DNA from 3 places in the Cytobacillus sp. T106 genome. Region 1 is predicted to be linked to each of the others. Evidence: riboswitches for the same ligand, from Rfam matches in the RefSeq annotation. Region 1 holds a riboswitch; each other region holds the start of a gene.
The links. Region 1 has a riboswitch for S-adenosylmethionine ahead of mtnK (S-methyl-5-thioribose kinase). Riboswitches for the same ligand answer to the same signal wherever they lie in the genome.
Positions count from the first base shown of each region.

Region 2: it holds a riboswitch for S-adenosylmethionine, as region 1 does, so the genes downstream of both, metK (methionine adenosyltransferase) here and mtnK (S-methyl-5-thioribose kinase) in region 1, are expected to answer to the same signal.
Region 3: it holds a riboswitch for S-adenosylmethionine, as region 1 does, so the genes downstream of both, ABU165_RS24390 (YezD family protein) here and mtnK (S-methyl-5-thioribose kinase) in region 1, are expected to answer to the same signal.

Region 1 is NZ_JBEUMK010000003.1:500,092-507,505, reverse strand. It holds gene ABU165_RS10145 (methyl-accepting chemotaxis protein) at 1-518, shown strand, start outside; gene ABU165_RS10140 (PAS domain-containing sensor histidine kinase) at 774-2,660, shown strand; gene ABU165_RS10135 (DUF2087 domain-containing protein) at 2,796-3,380, shown strand; gene ABU165_RS10130 (GNAT family N-acetyltransferase) at 3,387-4,133, shown strand; gene mtnK (S-methyl-5-thioribose kinase) at 4,111-5,301, opposite strand; SAM riboswitch class I at 5,398-5,554, opposite strand; gene ABU165_RS10120 (carbon-nitrogen family hydrolase) at 5,645-6,421, opposite strand; gene ABU165_RS10115 (pyridoxal phosphate-dependent aminotransferase) at 6,559-7,414, shown strand, end outside.
Region 2 is NZ_JBEUMK010000001.1:43,615-51,028, forward strand. It holds gene qoxB (cytochrome aa3 quinol oxidase subunit I) at 1-1,470, opposite strand, end outside; gene qoxA (cytochrome aa3 quinol oxidase subunit II) at 1,512-2,459, opposite strand; gene ABU165_RS00300 (thiol-disulfide oxidoreductase DCC family protein) at 2,829-3,194, shown strand; SAM riboswitch class I at 3,310-3,487, shown strand; gene metK (methionine adenosyltransferase) at 3,919-5,118, shown strand; gene asnB (asparagine synthase (glutamine-hydrolyzing)) at 5,442-7,346, shown strand; gene ABU165_RS00315 (C39 family peptidase) at 7,343-7,414, opposite strand, start outside.
Region 3 is NZ_JBEUMK010000026.1:17,646-25,059, reverse strand. It holds gene ABU165_RS24415 (DUF4350 domain-containing protein) at 1-1,118, shown strand, start outside; gene ABU165_RS24420 (DUF4129 domain-containing protein) at 1-10, shown strand, start outside; gene ABU165_RS24410 (AAA family ATPase) at 1,115-2,044, shown strand; gene ABU165_RS24405 (DUF58 domain-containing protein) at 2,079-3,356, shown strand; gene ABU165_RS24400 (stage II sporulation protein M) at 3,467-4,447, opposite strand; gene ABU165_RS24395 (RDD family protein) at 4,544-5,356, shown strand; SAM riboswitch class I at 5,477-5,580, shown strand; gene ABU165_RS24390 (YezD family protein) at 5,700-5,831, shown strand; gene ABU165_RS24385 (phosphoadenylyl-sulfate reductase) at 5,939-6,649, shown strand; gene ABU165_RS24380 (sulfate permease) at 6,665-7,414, shown strand, end outside.

The DNA.
Region 1 (7,414 bases):
AAACCAATCTGCTTGCCCTTAATGCTGCCATTGAAGCTGCAAGGGCTGGTGAGCATGGTCGAGGCTTTGCCGTGGTGGCGGATGAGGTAAGGAAACTGGCTGAACAGGTATCTTTCTCTGTGTCAGACATTACCAGGATTGTTAAAGGGATTCAGGCAGAATCCAATGACGTCGTCCTTTCCCTTAAGCATGGATATGAGCAGGTAGAAGAGGGGACCGGCCAGATTGAGCATACAGGCCAGACATTCCAAAATATCTATCAGTCTGTCAACAGGATGTCTGAAAACATCAATGAAATTTCCAGGAGCCTCGAACAAATTTCAAGCAGTTCTGCGGTAATGAATGACTCAATTGAAAATATTGCATCCGTTTCCGAGGAATCTGCAGCAGGGATTGAACAGACGAGTGCCTCCATCAGCCAGACAAATCATTCGATGGAGGAAATTTCTGATAATGCCCAGTCATTGTCCGAGCTCGCAGATCAGCTGAACGAGATGATTTCTAAATTCAGGCTATAAATGAACAAAACAGGCTGCAGGCAAAACTCATTTTTGCCGCAGCCTGTTTTTCATAGAGTCTAAGCTGTTTCGTCTCAACAGAAAAGGGAAAAAATTGCTGGTAATTGTCTAAAAATTGTTTTTTTTTAACCCCAACAGTAATAAAATGTAAGTGTTGTAGTATACAAGCCATAAAAGCCGATAGAATTTTCCAGCACAGTTGGAAAGGTATAAGATAGATGTCAGGCAAGTCTATGTCTTCGAGGAGGAAAATAGGTGGGGGCTTTATCTGATATAGCAAGAAAACAAATGGAGGAAAGGATAGCCGTGCTTGAACTGGAAAATGAAAGGCTGAAACAGGCGGCAGAGCAAATGGGAAAGTCTGTAGTAGCCAATCATGTTTTTGATTCCGCAGCAGATGGAATGATCATCTATACTGAACAGCGGGAGATTATTGCGGTTAATCCTGCCATGTCTCGGTTTTTAGGTACTGAGAAGGGACAGTTCGAGGGACTTAGGCTGGATGACCTGGTTCCCGTCGATTATCATTTTAAGCTGGAAAAGCAGAAAAAGCTGCTGCAGTCCCAGGAAAAAGTCAAAGGTGTTCTGCCGATGGCCAATAACGGCAGCCTTGCCTACTTTGAATTTACAACGAGCCGCCTTCCTGATAGCCGCCTCCTTTTGTCCATATTCAGGGATGTTACAGAGAAGAGACGGCTGGAGCAGAAAATCCGCAAACATGAAGACTTGTATAAAGACCTGTTTGTGGAAGCGCTCGATGGGATCGTTTACTGGAAGGATAAAGGGACAATCATCAATGCAAACCAGGCAGCATGCAGAATATTTGAAAGCACCCATGATGAACTTCTTGCCGGGAAGGTGGATGATTTTGTTCTTCACAAGGATGAAAGCTATTTCCAAATTCTCGAGGAGCTGTACAAAGAGGGACAGGTAAGGAATGAGCTGTTTTTTCTCATGCCAAATGGGCAAAAGAAGCTGCTGGAATTCACCGTTAAGCTGAACGCCGTTGAAGGCTATCATATGACGATTTTCAGGAATGTCAGTGAGCGGCATAAAATGGAAGAAGAACTGCGGGAAAGCGAAAGGAAATTCCGCAGCATTTTTGAAGGTGCCCTGGAGGGGCTGATACTGTGGGATGAAAACTTTACCATTGTCGATATCAATGCTTCAGGAGAAAGAATGCTGCAGATGAGTCAGCATGAAATTGTGGGACAGTCCCTGCTTGCGCTGCTGAATGATTGTAATATAACAGAAGAGGAGCTGCGCATGCATCTGGAGGAACTGTCAGGCAGCGGCCAATCCAACGGGACGATTTCTTATATTTTGAAATCCGGCAGAAAAATGCATTTTGAGTTCTCTTTGAAGCAAAATGTCTTCTCAGGGCTCAGCCTGACGACTTTTAAGGATATTACAGAGAAGCTGGAGATGGAGGACCAGCTGAAGAAGTCTGATACACTGAATGTGATTGGGCAATTAGCAGCGGGAATCGCCCATGAGATCAGAAATCCAATGACAGCTTTGAAAGGGTTCATTCAGCTTCTGGAAGACAGTGCAGGGAGCGGAAATTCCATGTACTTCAATATTATTACCTCTGAACTGCAGAGAATCGACTCCATTATAAATGAATTCCTGATTCTGGCGAAGCCACAGGCCATTCAGTATGTCGAGAAAGATATTATCCAGCTGATGAAAGAGACAGTTGAGTTCCTGACTGCCCAGGCAGTTCTCCATAATGTCCAGTTCAGGACAGATTATGCCAAGAACCTTCCCCTGGTCTTCTGTGAGCCGAACCAATTGAAGAAAGTGTTCATAAATATTATTAAGAATGCGATTGAAGTGATGCCAAAGGGCGGAATCATTACCATTTGCATTCAAAAAAACAGGACAGGCAGCATCCGGATTTCCATAAGGGATGAGGGATCCGGCATTCCGCCGGAAAAATTGCGAAAGCTGGGAGAGCCGTTTTATACAACGAAAGAACGGGGGACCGGGCTGGGCTTAATGGTCACATATAAAATAATTGAAGAGCATGAAGGTAATATTGAAGTGGAAAGCAAAATGGGGGAAGGAACCGTTTTTCATATCGATCTCCCCATAAAGCGGGGCGGGTACCAGGATCCAGGCGGCATTTTTACTTTATAGCAAAAAAGAAATACCGATTGTTCAAATTTGTATCATTCAGCAGAATGATGCATTTTTTTTGCAAAAGAATTGACTGTTGTAATCTAATTTGATATAAATCTAATTAGACATACATCAAATTTGGAGGCTGATCTCATGCAGTTAGACAGACTGGTGGCATTTCATAAAACGATGGGCGACCCTGCCAGAATACGGATTATAGCACTATTATCGAATGGGCCTCTGCATGGCCAGGCAATTGCAGGCAAATTGGGCCTTACTCCCCCGACGATCACCCATCATTTAAACAAGCTAAAAGCTATTAATAGCATCTATCAGCGCCGTGATAAGAACACCATCTATTATTACGTGAATGAATCGGTTATCAAACAGCAGGCAGAGGTTCTCATTAACCTGTTTGATAAAAAGGAAGGAGAGATGGAAGAAATGCTGGAAATGCATAATGAGAAACAAAAGGTTATCGAAAATTTCATCACAAAAGAAGGGAAGCTCAAGAATATACCGGCACAGCGCAAGAAAAAGCTGTTTATCTTTGAGCATATTGCTTCAGGTCTGAAAATGGGAAAGAAATATCCTGAAAAAGAGCTTAATGAGTATATAAAGAAATTCCATGAAGACTATGCGACGATCAGGAGAGAATTTATCGTCAATCATTTCATGTACAGGGAAAACAGCGTTTATGAGTTGAACCCCCGTGAAATGTGGGCTAAGCCGGAGTAGCTTGATATGGCCTATATGTATGAGCATATACCTGGAACTGATTTTGTCCCAGTCTTTGCTTCGGCTGTTCTTGATGGCCTTATACCAGGTGAGGTACAGGAGAGGCAAGGAAGTCTGCTGATATCCCTCACTAGCGGCATCCACTATGCCGCGGGACGAGCGGGAGAAGGGTCATTTGACCTGCTGGCAGGAAAATTGGATGAAGCAGAGAAAAATGGGAGGCGGTTCACACTTTTTTCCGGCTCTGCCGAACTGGATCAATTCATATCCGGCCAGTTTGGAGAGAGGCTCAATAAGCATCACCGCCATTCCTTTCAAAATTTTTCGCCGGTTCCTAAACTGTCTACCAAAAGCAGCGAAGTCTCCTTTTTTCCGCTGGATAGGGAGTCAGCAGGTGAATATCCTGAGTTCCGAATGGATTATTTCAGCACATACTGGGGATCCATTGAGCATTTTCTGAGATCCGGATTCGGCATCAGGGTGCTGATGGGAGAGCAGGCAGCCGGTGAATGTGTTTCTATATTCAGGAGCAATGAATTTGCCGAAATGGATATCCATATAGCAGAAAGTGCCAGGGGAAAGGGGCTGGGAGCCATGCTTGCTGCGAGATTCATTAAAACTGCCCTGGGAAAAAATCTGCAGCCGCGCTGGGATTGCAGCGCGGCCAATCTGGCAAGTAAGAAGCTTGCAGAAAAACTGGGTTTTTCTGAACCTGCGGAATACCTTGTTTTCACCCTGCCGAAACAAGGCTGACAATCCTGCATAAATCCTTTGCATCTGCGATTTCCCTGCGCTGAAGGATCAGGTTTCTCCCTGCAGCCAGTGCAGCTCTCTTGGCAGCCAGGCGCGCCTTTTTGTCTTCTATCCCGTCAAGGTCAGCAACATGGGCCAGTCCGATTGTCCTTCTTATCAGCTCACAGCCTGCAAAGCCAACCGCATCTTCCCAATATTTCTGAAGCACAGCGGATAGAAAACCTTCTGTTCCAGCAAAAGGATCTTTATTATCCTTCTGCCATAAAAGAGAGAAATCATCTGAGAAAGTTCCCCAGAATGTTTCAATATGATGATCTATAAGTCTCGTTTTCTCAGGATTGGCGATAGACTGGAATAACAGATTGGCAATCACCTGTCCGATATCAAAACCTGCAGGGCCGTAGAAAGCAAATTCCGGGTCGATGACTTTTGTCTCCGCATCGGAAGCAAAGATGCTTCCTGTATGCAAATCACCGTGAAGCAGCGCCTCCGCTTCATTTAAGAAAATTTTCCTGAGGCGCGCTGCCTCGAGTTTCAATGCTGAATCAGCCCATAAGGCTTCTGCATCGCCTTTCAGCTCTTCTTCAAAATCATTGGTCGGGCTATTGAAATAAGGATCTGCAAATATCAGGTCTTCCGTAATTTTGCACAGCTCCGGGTTGTAAAAATCTTTGGCAAGCTTTTTCTTATCAGCCTGAAGAAGGCCGTAGTCCGAGGTATAGAACAAAGTTCTTGCCAGGTAGTTTCCAAGATGGCCGGAAAGCAGCGGATATTCTTTTCCAGAGATCAGCCCTGTACGGCTGATCTCCAGGTGTGAAAGATCTTCCATCACAGTCACCGCGAGCTCTTCATCATTGTAGAAAACTTCCGGCACAAAATCCGGAGCAAGCTTTTTAAAAAGTTTAAGCGCTTCTGCTTCAATAGCAGCCCTTTTCAAGGTCAGCGGCCAGCTTTCGCCTACTACCTTGGCAAAAGGGAGAGCCTGCTTGATAATCAGGCTTTTTCCTGTCCCGTTTTCCTTGATCCTAAAGACAAGGTTAAGATTTCCGTCGCCTATTTCTTCCGTGGCTAAAGATGCATTTCCGGGAAACTGGCCAAGGCTTACAGCGAGTTCCGCGGCTGTTTTTTCTGTCAGCGGAGCATATTTATTTTTTACGAGTGTCATCATTTTTCCCTCCTGAATTTGGAGGCTTTATTTATCCATCAGGACATAAAAAGGCCTCTTTCTCATGCTGAAAGAGGCTTGAAGTATTGAGCTTCGCACCTCTTATCTGCCAGAAAGCCAAGCTTTCTGCTGGAATTAGCACCGTGCCTTATGGAGGAATTCTCCGGCGCAAGGATTGCGCCCCATCTCACGATGGAATTACGGTCGGTTGCTGGGCATCATCGGGCCAAGTCCCTCTGCCTGCTCTTGATAAGAGAATATAAGTTTGTATAAACGGCTGCCGCCAGCCATTTGAAAAAATAGTAACAGCGGCATATGTTTTCTGTCAATAAAAATTTAAAAAATTCTAATAGAATTCCGGTTTGCGGTCAGTAAAAACCGGGATGCGTGCCCTCACTTCCTCTACAAGCCTGAGGTCGAGATCTGCTGAAAGGATTTCTTCGTGCTCTGAAGCCTCTGCAACGACTTCGCCCCATGGATTGATGATGATGGAGTGGCCGGCAAATTGATTGGCCGGATCAGATCCGGCCCTGTTGCAGGCAACCACATAGCATTGATTTTCAATGGCTCTTGCAATCAGCAGCGCGCGCCAATGGGCGAGGCGGGGCAGGGGCCATTCAGCCACGACGAAAATGGCTTCTGCTCCTTCAAGTGCATGCTTGCGGATCCATTCAGGAAAACGGATATCGTAGCAGATAAAGCCGGCCATGGGATGGCCATTCAGATTGAAAGAAGCATCCCCGCTCCCGGGTGACAGGTGGAGATGTTCATCCATCAGTTGAAAAAGGTGCAGCTTGCTGTATTGGTGCAGCAGTTCACCTGTGCTGCTGACTGCAAGCAGGGTGTTGAAAACACCATCCTCTGTTTTATTTGCGATGCTTCCTCCAATGAAGGCAGCATGATGCTTATGGGCCATAGTCTGCAAAAACCGGATGCTTGATTCTGCGTGCCTGTCCCCGATTTCTTCCAGTCGGGTTAAATCATAGCCCGTTGTCCACAGCTCAGGCAGCACGATGATATCGGGATTGTCTTTGCTTGCGCGCTCGATCAGCGTTTCAGCTTTTTCGTAATTTTTCTCAGGGCTGCCAAAGGAGATGTCCATTTGGATGCAGGATATTTTCATAGGGTAAACCTCCGTATGCAAAGGATAAAATAATAAAATTTTAGAATATTTCTTTACTTCCTGCCTTTTACGTTATATCTTTGTCATTGGTTTTTCAAATAAAAATTTAATCCACATGTAAAGCAGGTGACTATGTGATGAAAATATTTCCTCAATCTGAACTGTTGCAAAGTCTGCCAAAGCAGTTCTTTGCAACATTGGTGCAAAAAGCAGCCAGGTATGCCGGGCAGGGGCATGATGTCATCAATCTTGGCCAGGGAAACCCTGACAGGCCCACACCGCCGCATATCGTCAGGAAACTTCAGGAAGCAGCCGAAAATCCCCTTAATCATAAATATTCCCCTTTTCGCGGTCAGCACAGCCTGAAAGCTGCAGCAGCTGAATTTTACAAAAGGGAATACGGTGTGGACCTTGATCCGGAAAAGGAAATAGCTATTTTATTCGGCGGGAAGGCTGGCCTGGTTGAAATTCCTCAATGTCTTCTCAATCCAGGGGAAACGATCCTTGTTCCTGACCCGGGGTATCCTGATTATTGGTCAGGAGTGGCCCTTGCGAAAGCTTCTATGGCTGTCATGCCCCTGAAAGAAGACAATCATTTTCTGCCGGATTATGGTGAGCTTTCTGAGCAGGACATCGAATCAGCCAGGATGATGTTCCTCAATTATCCGAATAATCCGACCGGAGCCACGGCTACGAAGGAATTTTTCGAAGAAACGGTCCGCTTTGCAGCGGAAAATGAAATTTGCGTTGTTCATGATTTCGCCTACGGTGCAATTGGCTTTGACAGCAAAAAGCCAGTCAGCTTCCTGCAGACGGAAGGGGCAAAGGAAACAGGCATTGAAATTTATACACTCTCTAAAACTTACAATATGGCAGGCTGGAGAGTGGGGTTTGCGGCTGGGAATGAAAGTGTGATTGAAGCCATCAATCTTATGCAGGATCATCTGTATGTCAGCCTTTTTGGTGCTGTGCAGGAAGCGGCAGCAGAGGCTT
Region 2 (7,414 bases), on a different contig from region 1:
GATGCCGTATCCAGTAGCTTCAGAATAAGTGTACGCGCGGCGCGCCTGTCCGTCCAATCCTGAGAAGAACATCGGCATGAAAGCAAGGAGTGTACTCATGGAGATAATCCATGCAGTCAGCTTCCCGATCTTTTCGTTCAGGATGTAGCCGAACATTTTCGGCCAGTAGAAATGGAAACCGGCAAGCATCGCGAAAACTACACCCGGAATAATAACCATATGGAAGTGGGCAACCAGGAACATTGTATTATGATACTGGTAATCCGCAGCCGACATTCCGAGCATGACACCTGTTACCCCGCCGATTGTGAAAATCGGGATGAAGAGAAGGGAATAAAGCATTGGCGTCGTAATCGTAATTTTCCCTTTCCAGAGCGTCAGGAGCCAGTTGAAGATCTTAACTCCGGTCGGCACGGCAATCGCCATGGTTGTAATAGAGAAAATACTGTTTGTCAAAGCTCCCTGGCCCATTGTAAAGAAGTGGTGGGTCCAGACAAGGAAGGACAAGAGTGAAATGATCACCATGGATCCTACCATTGATTTATAGCCATAAAGGTTCCTGCGTGCGAACGTTGAGATGATCTCGCTGTATATACCGAAAGCAGGAAGTATCAGAATGTATACCTCAGGGTGTCCCCATACCCAGAAGAAGTTTGCCCACAGCATATCCATACCGCCATTGCTGGTCGTAAAGAAGTTGGTGGCAAATAATCTGTCAAGAGATCCCATTGCAAGAGCAACAGTCAGTACAGGGAAAGCAAATACGATAATGATGCTGGCAACAAGTGATGACCATGTGAACATTGGCATTTTCATCAATGTCATGCCAGGAGCACGCATCCTGAGGATGGTGGTTACCATATTGATACCGGTCATCAATGTACCCAAACCAGCGATTTGCAGTGAGAACATATAATAGTTGGTTCCGACTGATTCGCTGAACTCAGTCCCTGCAAGAGGGAAGTAGGAAGTCCAGCCGGCATCAGGCGAACCGCCGATTACGAATGAGATGTTCAGCAGCATGGCACCCATGAAGAAGAGCCAGAAGCTGAGTGCATTAAGTTTAGGGAAAGCAACGTCGCGTGCCCCGATTTGGAGCGGCACAACAAAGTTCATGAAAGCCATGATGAATGGCATTGCCATGAACAGAATCATAACTGTTCCGTGCGTTGTGAAAATTTCATTATAGTGCTGTGCGTCAAGGAGGGTATTGTCCGGCACAGCCAGCTGGGCACGCATCATGATGGCATCTGCGCCGCCTCGGAAAAGCATGAGCAGGGCAGAAATCAGATACATGATCCCAATCCGTTTATGATCGACTGTTGTCAGCCATTCTCTCCACAGATAGCCCCATTTTTTAAAATAAGTCAAGCCTGCAATGATGGCAATAACCGTTAAACCTATAGCAACCATTGACGCATAGATTACAGGGCTGGGATGCGGAATGGCAAAACGTTCAAAGAATTCCATAGGATTTTAAACTCCTTTCTAGGGTAGCGGGTCTGTTCTTATTAATGGCCTTCATGTTCTGAGTGGCCATTGTCGCCAGATCCGTCCTCTTCCATATCCATATGTTCATGATCTGAGTCAGCATCATGGCTGTCAGAGCTGGAACCATGGTTATGGCCGCCATGCTCGCCTTCAGGTGCGGGCATGAAATCAAGATGTGTTCCGGTATAAGTCGACTGTCCAAGATGCCCCGGTTCAAGCAGTTCATTGAATTTTTCTTCCGTAAGAGGCTCAGCCGTATCTTTCACGTCATCAACCCATTGGTCAAACTCTTCCTGCGGCATGGCTGTTACATTGAATGTATTTTCAGCAAAGCCTTTTCCGTTAAAGTTGGCATTGCGCCCCATATATTCACCGGGTTCATCTGCTCCCAGGTGCAATGTGTTGACCATATCAGCCATGGCATATTTTTGTCCGCCAAGCTGAGGGATCCAGAAGCTTGTGATCGGTCCGTATGAATAGAGCTTAAATTCAAGCGGGCGGTCAGTCGGTACATATAGATAGTTGACTGTTTCGATATCTTCTTCTGGATAGCTGAAATGCCATTTCCAGTTAGAAGATGATGCATATACGACTAAAGGCTCTTTGTCGCCGTATCCTGTAGGTGCTGATTCCACTTTATAGTTGCTTTGTGTGGATACAACCGAAAGGAAGATGACGATCAGGACGGGGATACCGACACAGACCGCTTCGACCAGAAGATTTCCTTTAATATGCGGCGGTTCATAATCCTTGCTTTGCTTTGAAGAGCGGTATTTATAGAGCATATAAGCAAGCATGGCAAAAACCACAAGGACGATGACAGACATGATTGCCGTTGACAGGATGATGTCTTTTGCCTGGACGGCGGCCTGAGGCCCCTTGGGATCCAGCACCATCAGCGGCTCACAGCCTGATAGAATAGTAATGATTGTAAATATTCCTAAAAGCAAAGAATATTTCTTTTTCATGGATAAGCCCCTTTCTCAATGGCTGAAAGTTTAATAACATAATAATAGTGTATATGTTACATAGTTCACAATCTGTTATCATCATAAGCAATTTTAAAGGGTAATTCAATAGAATGTGAAAGGTGTCACAAATTGTTCAAGAAGATAGAAATTCTTTCCGAACTTTGCGGCATATTATTTGCACAACAGAAATTAAGGGGGCTTGCCAAGGCGGGGGAAACTCCTGCAGCTAAGCAGAAGAGGCATTATTTATAATGAAACATATATTATATAGATATAAGTTTACACTGCTTCTATATTGATTGAAAGGTATGGTAAAATTTAATAAAAAGCACGATTTTACAGGCGGGAGATGGTAATGTGAAAACGATGGCCCTTTACGACAATACTTGCCAGCTTTGCCAGATGACAAAAAAATCTTTCCAAAAGCTTGACCTGCTCCACAGGGTAGACTGGGTTTCACTCCAGAAATATGAACAGGAGCATGGAGAAATTCAGTTCAGCAGCAGGGAGCTGAGGAAAGAGCTTCATATTATAACTCCTGAAAAAAAGGTCCTGAAAGGTTTCTATGCAGTAAGAAGGCTGCTGCTGCTGTTCCCCCTGACCTTCGTTCTCGGGCTCTTTATGCACCTTCCTTTCGCATCTGCTGCCGGGGTTCCGGTATACCGGTGGATTGCACGGAACAGACACAAACTGCTTAGGAAGAAATGCAAGGACGGCAGCTGTTCCCTGTGATTAATTTCCATATCAGATTTTCTGCAGGTGCAGGATGAATTTCTTCTTGCTATAGCGGAGAAAATGATTGACGCCGCTACATCTGTACGTTATGATTTTACCTTGAACGGATACTCTCTTATCCCGAGCTGGTGGAGGGACAGGCCCGATGAAACCCAGCAACCTGCTAATGATGCTTTTGAAAACGGATATATGCTGAAAAGAGCATAACGGTTCAAATTACCAGCCAGCAATGGTCTGTTTTTAGCAAAGGTGCTAACCTGACGCAAGGAAGATTCCTTGAACGATAAGAGTGAAAGGCGCGAATCATTTTGCTTTCAACCTTTTCACTTTGGGAAGGTTTTTTATTTTGCATTTTGAGGGATGTCTTTTAATTGCATATTATGGAAGTTTTTGCATAAAGCTGATTTACAAGGGCTATGCATTTAACAGGATAAAATCATACAATTTCTATTGTGCCTGGCTTATATATAATGCCTTTGACCGGTTTTCTGCATCGGCGGTGACCTGCCTTTTCAGCACTTGCCTGAGAATGCACGTACCGGGGGATGGAACCAGCCGGTTATGCAGATTGTGAAGCAATGCATACGCGAGAGCGGGATAAAAACTCCATGTTTATTCAATACTACTTAGGGAATGAGTACCGTATCAATCCGAGGGGAAGAATAAGGTGTAGCGCCGGATAAGAACCTCACTCTATTCTTATAAATAAGGAGGAAATCAGATGTCAAATAAACGCCGTTTGTTTACTTCTGAATCAGTTACTGAAGGTCATCCGGATAAAATCTGTGACCAGATTTCTGATGCAATTTTAGACGCTATCTTAGCAAAAGACGCAAATGCCCGCGTTGCTGCTGAAACATCTGTTACAACAGGGTTAGTCCTTGTTGCAGGTGAAATTACAACATCTACATATGTTGATATTCCTAAGCTTGTCCGCGAAACAATCAAGGAAATCGGCTATACCCGTGCTAAATACGGCTTTGATTCCGAAACATGTGCTGTCTTGACTTCCATTGATGAGCAGTCAGCTGACATTGCAATGGGTGTAGACCAGGCGCTTGAAGCGCGTGAAGGCCAAATGTCAGATGAAGAAATCGAAGCGATCGGCGCAGGGGACCAGGGCCTTATGTTCGGCTTTGCCTGCAATGAAACGAAAGAGCTTATGCCTCTTCCGATTTCCCTGGCGCACAAATTATCACGCCGCCTGACAGAAGTGCGCAAAGAAGAAATTCTTCCGTATCTGCGTCCGGATGGCAAGACACAGGTGACTGTTGAGTATGATGAGAACGACAAGCCGGTACGCATCGATACCATTGTCATCTCCACACAGCACCATCCTGAAATCAGCCTGGAGCAAATCCAGCGCAACCTGAAAGAACATGTCATCAATCCGGTCGTTCCAAAAGAACTGATCGATGAAAATACAAAATACTTCATCAACCCTACTGGCCGTTTTGTTATCGGCGGACCTCAAGGGGATGCAGGTTTGACTGGCCGCAAAATCATTGTTGATACTTACGGCGGATATGCACGCCACGGCGGTGGCGCATTCTCCGGCAAGGATCCTACAAAGGTTGACCGCTCAGCAGCTTATGCAGCCCGCTATGTAGCGAAGAATATCGTCGCTGCCGGCCTTGCTGATAAGGTTGAAGTGCAGCTTGCCTACGCCATCGGGGTAGCGCAGCCGGTTTCCATTTCTGTTGATACATTCGGAACAGGAACTGTGAGCGAAGATACGCTTGTCGACCTTGTCCGCGATAACTTTGATCTTCGCCCGGCAGGCATCATCAATATGCTGAACCTGCGCCGCCCTATCTACAAGCAGACTGCAGCTTACGGACATTTCGGCCGTACAGATGTTGATCTTCCTTGGGAGCGCACTGACAAAGCAGATACACTGCGCCAGCAGGCTGGAAAATAATCCTTATAAGAACAAAAAAGCGGGAGTGCTGAAATATGCAGCTCCCGCTTTTATATTTCGTCTAAGGGGATAGAGCGTTTAACGGTCTGCTGATCTGTGAATAATTCTTGTAAATGCCTAATTTTTCCCCTGCCTGTTTTTCATGTTGATAGTGCCATTTTTTCAGGTTTAGTGGTAGTATTAGAGAGTATGTTTTTTGGGATTAATGTGTGATATAGCAGATTATGGCTGGCCGGGCAAACACTGCACCGGCATGAATGCCTTCCGCTGTTTTTTTCAGACGGAATGGGATTTTGACTAAATTGAAGAAGGTGAACTACATAATGTGCGGTTTTATCGGCTGTGTCCATGAAAATGCGCAAGTTCTGAACGATGCGCAAAAGCAGCAGTTTGAAAATATGAATAATATCATTACCCACAGGGGGCCTGATGATGCAGGCTATTACAATGATGAACATATCCAGTTCGGCTTCCGCCGCCTGAGCATCATTGACATCGAATGCGGCCATCAGCCGCTGACCTATGAAAATGAGAGATACTGGATCATTTTCAATGGCGAAGTCTATAACTATGTGGAGCTTCGCGAAGAGCTCATAAAAGAAGGCCTTACATTTGAGACCAATTCAGATACAGAAGTAATCATCGCGCTATACAGCCACCTGAAGGAAAAAGCGGTTGAAAAACTCCGCGGCATGTTCTCATTTGTGATCTGGGATAAACAGGAGCAGTCCTTATACGGGGCTAGAGACCATTTCGGAATCAAGCCTTTCTTCTACCTCGAAAATGATGGGAAAACATTTTTTGCTTCTGAAAAGAAAAGTATCCTGATGGCGCTGGAAAATGACGTCCTTAACTATGAGTCCCTTCAGCATTATTTGACTTACCAGTTTGTTCCGGAGCCGGAAACAATGTCCGCTGGCATCCATAAACTTGAACCGGGCCATTATTTCACAAAGAAAATCGGTTCTCCGATGGACATCAAACGCTATTGGAAAGCTTCCTTCCAGCCTGTCCAAAAGTCTGAGCCGGAATTTGTGAAAGAAATAAAAGACGTCCTGTTCGATTCTGTTAAAATGCATATGCGAAGCGATGTACCGGTTGGTTCATTCCTGTCCGGCGGCATCGATTCTTCCATCATTGCATCCATTGCAAAACAATACCATCCGAATATCAAGACATTTTCTGTCGGCTTTGAGCGGAACGGATTCAGCGAAATTGATGTAGCCAAAGAAACAGCGGATAAGCTGGGTGTTGAAAACATCAGCTATGTGATCACACCGCAGGAGTATATGGATGAACTGCCTAGGATCATGTGGCATATGGATGATCCGCTCGCAGATCCGGCATGTGTGCCTTTATATTTCGTTGCCCGTGAAGCACGCAAGCATGTAACGGTTGTCCTTTCAGGCGAAGGTGCGGATGAGCTGTTCGGCGGCTACAATATTTACCGTGAGCCCCAGTCGCTTGAAATGTTCAATAAAATACCGCAGGTCGGGAAAGCTTTCCTGAGGCTGATTGCCAGGATGATGCCTGAGGGCATGAAAGGCAAAAGCTTCATTGAACGCGGCGTGACTCCGATGGAAGAAAGATATATCGGAAATGCAAAAATGTTCACTGAAGAAGAAAAGCGCAGGCTGCTTGGCGTCTACCAGAACGGCATCGATTATAAAGATATCACAAGGCCTTTATATGCGGAGAGCCAGGGCTATGATCCTGTGGACCGTATGCAGTATATCGACATCCACACCTGGATGCGCGGCGACATTCTATTGAAGGCTGATAAAATGACCATGGCCCATTCCCTTGAGCTTCGCGTGCCATTCCTTGATAAAGAGGTATTCAATGTAGCTTCAAGGATTCCGACAAACCTGAAAACGGCCAATGGAACGACCAAATATATTTTGAGAAAAGCGGCGGAGGGCGTTGTGCCTGACCATGTGCTAACCCGCAAAAAGCTTGGCTTCCCTGTCCCGATCCGCCACTGGCTGAAGGACGAGATGAACGGATGGGCAAAAAAAATAATCCGCGAAAGCAGCACGGATCATTTGCTTAATAAAGACTATATTCTGAAGCTTCTTGAAGACCACTGCCAGGATAAAGCAGACAACAGCAGGAAAATCTGGACTGTGCTCATGTTTATGCTCTGGCATGATGTGTATGTCGAAAAGAAATATTCATTTGAAAAGGAACTGATCAGCGAACCATCCTTTCAGCCTATGAAAGGCTAGCGGGAAAGATAGGTAATTGCCTGTCTTCCCATCTGCACCCAGGCTTCTTCAAAGCCATCAATGGGTGC
Region 3 (7,414 bases), on a different contig from region 1:
AGCTGATTAAGAAGGCTTTTTACTGGATAGTTCCGCTGCTGCTGTTTATTATGGCCAGCTTTTTCCTGGCCGGCGATGCCCCAGCCAGCTATCCTCCCTATCTTGCCAAATCCCCTTCGCCGACAGGCATTAAGGGACTGTATACATATTTGGAGCAAAACCGCTCCAGCATCAGAAAATGGAGCAGGGAGCCCGGTCTGCTCCCGAACTCTGAAGAACCCATCCTCCTGGTCATGGCAGAGCCCAGCTTTGTCCCTGACCGGGAGGAGATGGCAGCTTATACGGAATTTTTGGAGAATGGCCATACAATTCTGCTATTCAAGGAAAATCCGGCACCGATGTTCGGGATAAAAACAGAGCAATTGGCAGCTGAAGGGGATAACGCCGTGAAGGTTGCTGATAAAGACGGGAAGGTGCACAGTGCAGCCATACACTCTGCATTCCGGATCACAGAAGAACGTGGAGATGAAATTCTGCTTTCAGATGAACTGGGTGCGGTAGCGGTCAAAAGGCCCGTCGGCAAAGGCAGCCTGATTGCCGTCAATTCCCCTTCCTGGCTCACTAATGGAATGGTCCTGGATGAAAACCATTTAGAGCTCATCCTGGCATTATTGGACGAATCAGCCTCACAGGATATATTCATAGATGAATTTTTGCATGGGCAGGAATCTTCTTCCGGGGCCGGGGCTTATCCGCAATGGTTCCTCGTGATTCTTGTACAGGGAGCCCTGCTTGCTATATTATGGGCCTTCTATAAAGGCAAAAGGTTTGGCCCTGTCGACTGGCCGAGGGAGGAAACGGTCCGTTTTACAGATGAAAAGATTTCAGCCTTGTCTGCATGGCATTTAAGGGGAAGGCGCTACCAGGATTCGCTTAGAATCCAGTCGGAATATACAAAAGAGCTGCTCCAGGAAAAATGGGGCATCCCGTTCAGCCGCGACTGGGAAGAAGCCGGGGTTTCCATCCTGGCAAAAGCATCTTCTTTGACTCAAGAAGAGGTAGAGTCACTCACTAAGGGGATATCTTCTGTATTGAAAGAAGAGAATTTGCATAAAAAAGATTATTTGCTCTGGTCTGCAAAACTGGATCATTTAAGGAAAGAGGTGGAGAACAGATGAAACAAGATACATCTTCACTGCTCCAGCAGTATGAAGAACGAATAAAAGGACAGGGGCTGAACCTGAGGCTGCTGCTTGCCGCAATCCTCTCAGGGGGCCATGTATTGATAGAAGGGGTGCCTGGCACCGGAAAGACCCAGATGGTCAAGACACTGGCCGGGCTTCTCGGCGGTGAGTTCAGCCGGATCCAGTTCACACCCGACCTCCTCCCGAGCGATATAACCGGAAGTATGATTTATAACATGAAGGAAAGCTCCTTCCAAACCCTGAAAGGGCCGGTTTTTACAAATGTCCTGCTCGCTGATGAAATCAACAGGACACCTGCGAAAACACAGGCTGCGCTTTTGGAAGCAATGGAAGAGAAGCAGGTGACGATTCAGGGGGAAACTTATCAGCTCCCGGAAGCATTTTTTGTTGCGGCAACCCAGAACCCGATAGAATTTGAAGGGACGTATCCTTTGCCTGAGGCCCAGCAGGACCGCTTCCTTTTCAAACTGATCATTGGTTTTCCTGAATTTGATGAGGAAAAGCTTGTGCTTCAGTCTGTGCTGGAAGGACGGATGGAAGCCGGGTCGATCATGCAGGCACTTTCACTCGAGGACTTTCTGTCCATACGGAAAAATATCGAGAGGGTGGCTTTAAGCCAGGATATTCTGGATTATGTCATAAGGATTGTCAGAAAGACGAGGGAAGCAGAGTCCATCCGGTTCGGCGCCAGTACAAGGGCGGCCATTTCCATCGGAAAAGCAGGTAGGGCATGGGCTTATCTTGCTGGCCGCGATTATGTTACCCCTGATGACATCAAGATGGTTTCCAAGCCTGCTTTAAGGCATAGGATCCAATTATCCCCAAATGCAGAATTGGAGGGAAGGACTGTTGACCAGACAATCGATGAGCTTGTGGGATCGGTTCCTGTTCCGAGATAGAGGCATACTTCCCGGAAAGCGGCTCCTCATCGGCATGTTTATTCTTTCACTGGCCCTGGCTGCTGCGGCAGCAATCTGGGGAGTGCCGTGGAAACTGGCAGCAGGACTCAATATCGGCTTTCTGCTGCTTTCCTTTGCCGACCTGGCTTTTTTGCCTAAGAGTTCTCAGATCAAGCTGAAACGGAGAGTCCCGGAAGAGATGGAAAGAGGGCTTCCTGCCGATGTTGGCATTGAAATAGAAAACCATTCCCAGCTGCCTTTAACGTTGCGGATCATTGATGATCTCTCCGACTCCTTTGCCAGGCCATTTCCGCTTAAAAGAAAGCTCGCAGGAAACACGAGGGGGACAGTCCAATATGAAACCGCAGCCAGTATAAGGGGGCATTATACGCTGAACAGGATCTATATCCGCTGCAGCAGCTTCCTTGGCCTATGGGAAAAGCAGATGGTGAAAGAAGCCGAAAGCCAGGTCAAAGTGATTCCTGATTTGACCGAAACCCGGCGCTATCTTGAGAATGCTCAGTCCTATTTGCTTTATGAAGGAGAAAAAATCCGGAGGCAGCAGAGCGGAGCCGGGGAATTTTCAAAAATACGGGCATACGCGCCAGGAGATGATCCCCGTAAAATCAATTGGAGGCAGACAGCCAAGCTTCAGGAGGTCATGGCCAATGTCCATGAGCCGGAGCACGGAAAATATGTCACCATTATGATTGACTGCGGCAGGATCATGGGGGCGGAACTGGAAACGGGCAACAGGCTTGAAAAGGCGCTGGAAGCGGCAATGACTACCGCAGCCGCGGCGCTCAAAAACGGTGATTATGTTTCCGTCCTTGCTTTTTCAAAAGACATTCAATCGTATGTACCGCCTTCAAAAGGGATGCAGCACTTAAACTTCATCCTGAAAGCTTTGTATTCGATACAGGCGGATGCTGCAGAATCCAATTATAGCGGTGCCTTTCAATATTTGCAGTCTGTCCAGAACAAAAGGAGCTTATTGCTTCTCTTTTCTGATGTAAGGACTTTCACCCTGGAGGAAGGTGCGCTTGTTTATCTAAAAAGGATCCGGCAGCGGCACCTGTTCTTTATGCTCGGAATCGAAGACAATATCCTGTCAGCCCGGGCCAAAGATCGGCCGGACAATATAAAAAGCGCCATGCTAAAAAGCATGGCGCAGCAGCAGATCCTTATTGCAAAGCGGGAAAAGCTGAGATGGGAAAAACAAGGCCTGCAAATGGCGGAAGCGCCTGAAGGAAGTCTCGCAGCAGCTGCTGTGTCCCATTATATCAATGTGTTGAATCGGGGGCTTCTTTAATTTCCGCCATTTACATGGAGAGATTTTGTTTATCTCACCGGCACTCAGTGAGCTGTCGGGAGCGCGAAACTGTTTTTTAGAGCATCCATAGCATATACCCCTGCAAATATTTATGGAGCTTGCAGGGGATGAACCAGGCGTTTTCGCTTTTGATCCAGGAGCCAGCCTGACCAGGCATAAAACAGCAGTCCAAGGACCGTCAGGAAGGCAGCCATATACTTCATTTCCAGCGGGAGCGGGGAAGGGGTGATAAACCCCTCGATCAATCCGGCGATGATGAAGAGCGGAATAGTTCCCAGTAGCAGCTGAACCGACCTTTTTGCCTTGGTTTTCAGCTGATAGCCCCGGGAGTATTTGCCCGGGACCAGAAGCTTATATCCCATAAGCAGGCCGGCTCCGCCCGCGATGAATATCGCGGTAAGCTCTATCATCCCATGGGGGACAATATAGGCCCAGAATTCATAAGATTTTCCGTGAGACCAAAACAGGCCGGCAATGGCGCCTACAATGATGCCATTATAAATCATAAGATAAACGGTCAAAATCCCAAAGGTGATACCGCCGGCAAATGCGAGGATTGCGACACGGATATTATTGGTCATGATGCTTGCTGACATGACCGCAGAATCGACCGCACCTTCATTCTCGCCGAGCCTCTGGGGATCAATTGCCCCGGACATCTCGGCCGGGAGAATCGAATGGATTGAAAGCGGATCATGGATCACAGCAAAGAAACTCCCCAAACCGCCCAATGTGAAAAGGAGCATGCTGGCAACGACAAATTTCCATTGCTCGAACAATAGCCGCACAAACTTGATCTGGAAGAAATCTTTCAGCTGGGCCATACTGGAGGATTGGCTTTTATATAAAAGATTATGCGCCTTTGCGACAAGATCATTTAAATAAAAAGTCACTTCTTCGTCTGGAAAGAAAGTCCGGGAGAATGAAAGATTCTGTGCTGCTTTCTGATACAGCCTGTCAAACCGGGCCAAATCAGTTCCTGCGGCTTTTCGTCTTTTCATCCTGGCGAGCAGCTCCTCGAGCTCCTGCCAGTTTTCCCGATGCTGCTTGATGAACTGTTTACTATTCAATCTAATCACCTGCCTGTAACCATAAAAGTTGTATCTCCATTATAAATCATAGGGAGAGTGAGATACAGGCAAAACTTCCAGGAAATGGGGTGCATCATGCAAACAGAAACAATTCTTATCAAAACACCTGAATTTGTATCGCTTCAATTCCAGCCTGCCGGACTTGGCAGCAGGGCCGGGGCCCTCATCATCGATCAGCTGATCCTTATGGTATTCAATCTGGCGAGCATTCTTTTATTTGCTTTTTATGCTTCCAGTGCCGCAGCATTCTTTCTTGATGATACTTTTCTTTCATGGCCGTTCGCCATTATGCTAATTTGCCTTTTTCTGGTCAACTGGGGATATTTTTTTGTATTGGAATATTTTTGGGCAGGAAGGACACTGGGGAAAAAGATCATGGGAATAAGGGTCATTCAGGATAACGGCCAGAGCATCACATTGCTCTCAAGCTTTATCCGAAATCTCCTCCGCATCATAGACTCCCTGCCGGTGTACTATCTGCTTGGCATTCTGATGGTATTTTTTCATTCCAGGCATAAACGGGTCGGCGATCTGGCTGCCGGGACAGTGGTCGTGCATGAACGGAAAAAGAAGAAGCCGGGTAAAATGACCGGGATTGAAAAAGAAATCCAGGAAAGAGGCCTGAAAAAGGAAGATATATATATGGACGAGTGGACTGTCAGGAAGATTGGCGCCGAGGAGTGGAAGCTTTTAAAGACCTATAGTGAGAGGCTGCTCCAGCTCCCTATAGGCAAAAGAGAAGAGCTCACAAAAAAACTTTCTTATTCACTCCTGCCAAAGCTCGATATCGATCCGGAACGAAAGTCATTCAGGCAGCTGGAAGACATCCTGCTGGTTCTTTATTTAATCGGGAAAGAGGAGTGGGAATTTGAGAATCAGATAAAATGAGCATATTTTCCTAATTAAAAAAATTATTAGAAAACTTTTCGTTAACTCGTTGACAAATCATATGGGTATGGTAGGATTAATTTCAATAAAATAAATCAGAGCAAACGCTCCTGATTATATCACTTATCTAGAGTGGCTGAGGGACTGGCCCATCGAAGCCCGGCAACCTGCTAAAAGCAAGGTGCCAATTCCAGCAAAATGTCCAGCATTTTGGGAGATAAGGTGCAAGTATGCGAAATGCGCCTTTTCCTGTTGGAAAAGGCGTTTTCTTTTTCCTCCTTGTCCCCATCCCAGCCATTCAAAAAGGAGGCGAGCCGATCTGAAGCATGCTGATTGGGAGGAAGTGGCCGCACATCTGCAAAGGATGCTGCAGTCTGTAAAGTTTGGAAGCATCACACTTGTGGTGCAGGATGGCAAGGTCATTCAAATTGAGAAGAATGAAAAGGTTCGCCTTCAATCTAATAAAGCGCGCTGACTAGACAAACTAGAGGCGGTCTTTTTCCCAAAAGCGGGAGGAAGGCTGCCTTTTTTCTTGTTAAAAATCAGTCAAAAAACAGAAGGCACCATGAAAGGAGCACTGAAATGAGCACCACCGTAACATACACCAGCTGGGAACCGCCATCATTCCCTGAAAACGATGGATTCAAAGGAGCACAAAAAGTGCTGGAATGGGCCTATAGCCATTACAGCGCGCAAGATATCAGCTACGCCTCAAGCTTCGGGGCTGAGGCGATTGTACTGATTGATCTTATCACAGGGATAAAGCCTGATGCCCATATTATTTTCCTGGATACCGGGCTCCATTTTCCGGAAACCTATGAGGTCATTGAAAGGGTGCAGGAGCGTTTTCCGGAGCTGAATATTGAAAGGAAGCTTCCTTCCCTTTCTTTGGATGACCAGCGGGAAGCCTATGGACCGGCACTGTGGAAAAGAGAGCCGGACCGCTGCTGCAGCATCCGGAAGATCATTCCGCTCCAGGAAGCCATGAAAGACAAAATCGCCTGGATTTCCGGGCTGAGGAGGGATCAGTCTGCATCCAGGGCTGGGGCGCAATTTTTAAACAAGGACAGCAAATTTCAAAATGTAAAAATCTGCCCTCTTATTCACTGGACTTGGGAGGAAGTTTGGGAGCATATCCGTAAAAAAGATCTCCCATATAATAACCTCCATGACAATGGGTATCCAAGCATTGGATGCTTTCCCTGTACAAGGGCTGCAGGAGTTGGCGGGGACAGCAGGGCAGGCAGGTGGGCTGGGACCGGCAAGACGGAATGCGGCCTGCATTCCGGGTGAAAGGGGGGCATGACCATGCTTGCAGCAATAGCAATGACCATTGGACTATTCTTTGCCATGAATATAGGAGCAAGCGGGGCAGCTGCCTCGATGGGGATTGCATACGGATCAGGATCCATCAAAAGCCGAAAGACTGCTCTCCTGCTGTGCGGAGCCGCCGTATTCCTTGGCGCCTGGCTCGGAGGGGGTGAGGTTGTCAAAACGATGGGAAGCGGGATTGTGCCGAAAAGCACTTTCACCGTGAGCATAGCCCTGATTGTCCTTGCCTCTGCAGCACTGTCGCTTTTCCTGGCCAATATTTTCGGAATTCCGCTGTCGACCAGTGAGGTGACAGTCGGATCAGTTGTAGGGGCAGGGATTGCTTATCAATCTTTATTTGCTTCCAAGCTCTTGTGGATCATTTCTTTTTGGCTGATTACGCCGCTGGCCGCTTTTATCATTGCTGTCATTGCAGCGAAGCTGATCAGGATACTCCGCTCAACCAAGAAGACCAAAAAGCCGGGCACCATCCGCTTCCTTGGCTTCCTGGTCACACTCATGGGATTGTTTGAAGCCTTTTCGGCCGGCATGAATAATGTTGCCAATGCGGTTGGCCCCCTTGTTGGTGCTGACATCCTCCCGCCAGGGGCAGGGATTTTCTGGGGCGGTATATTCGTCGCCGCAGGCGCTGTTTTTCTCGGCAGTAAAGTGCTGGAGACAAACGGAAAGAAAATCACTGATATCAGGCTCGAAGAAGGATGCATCATTTCTGGTACCGGGGCAGGC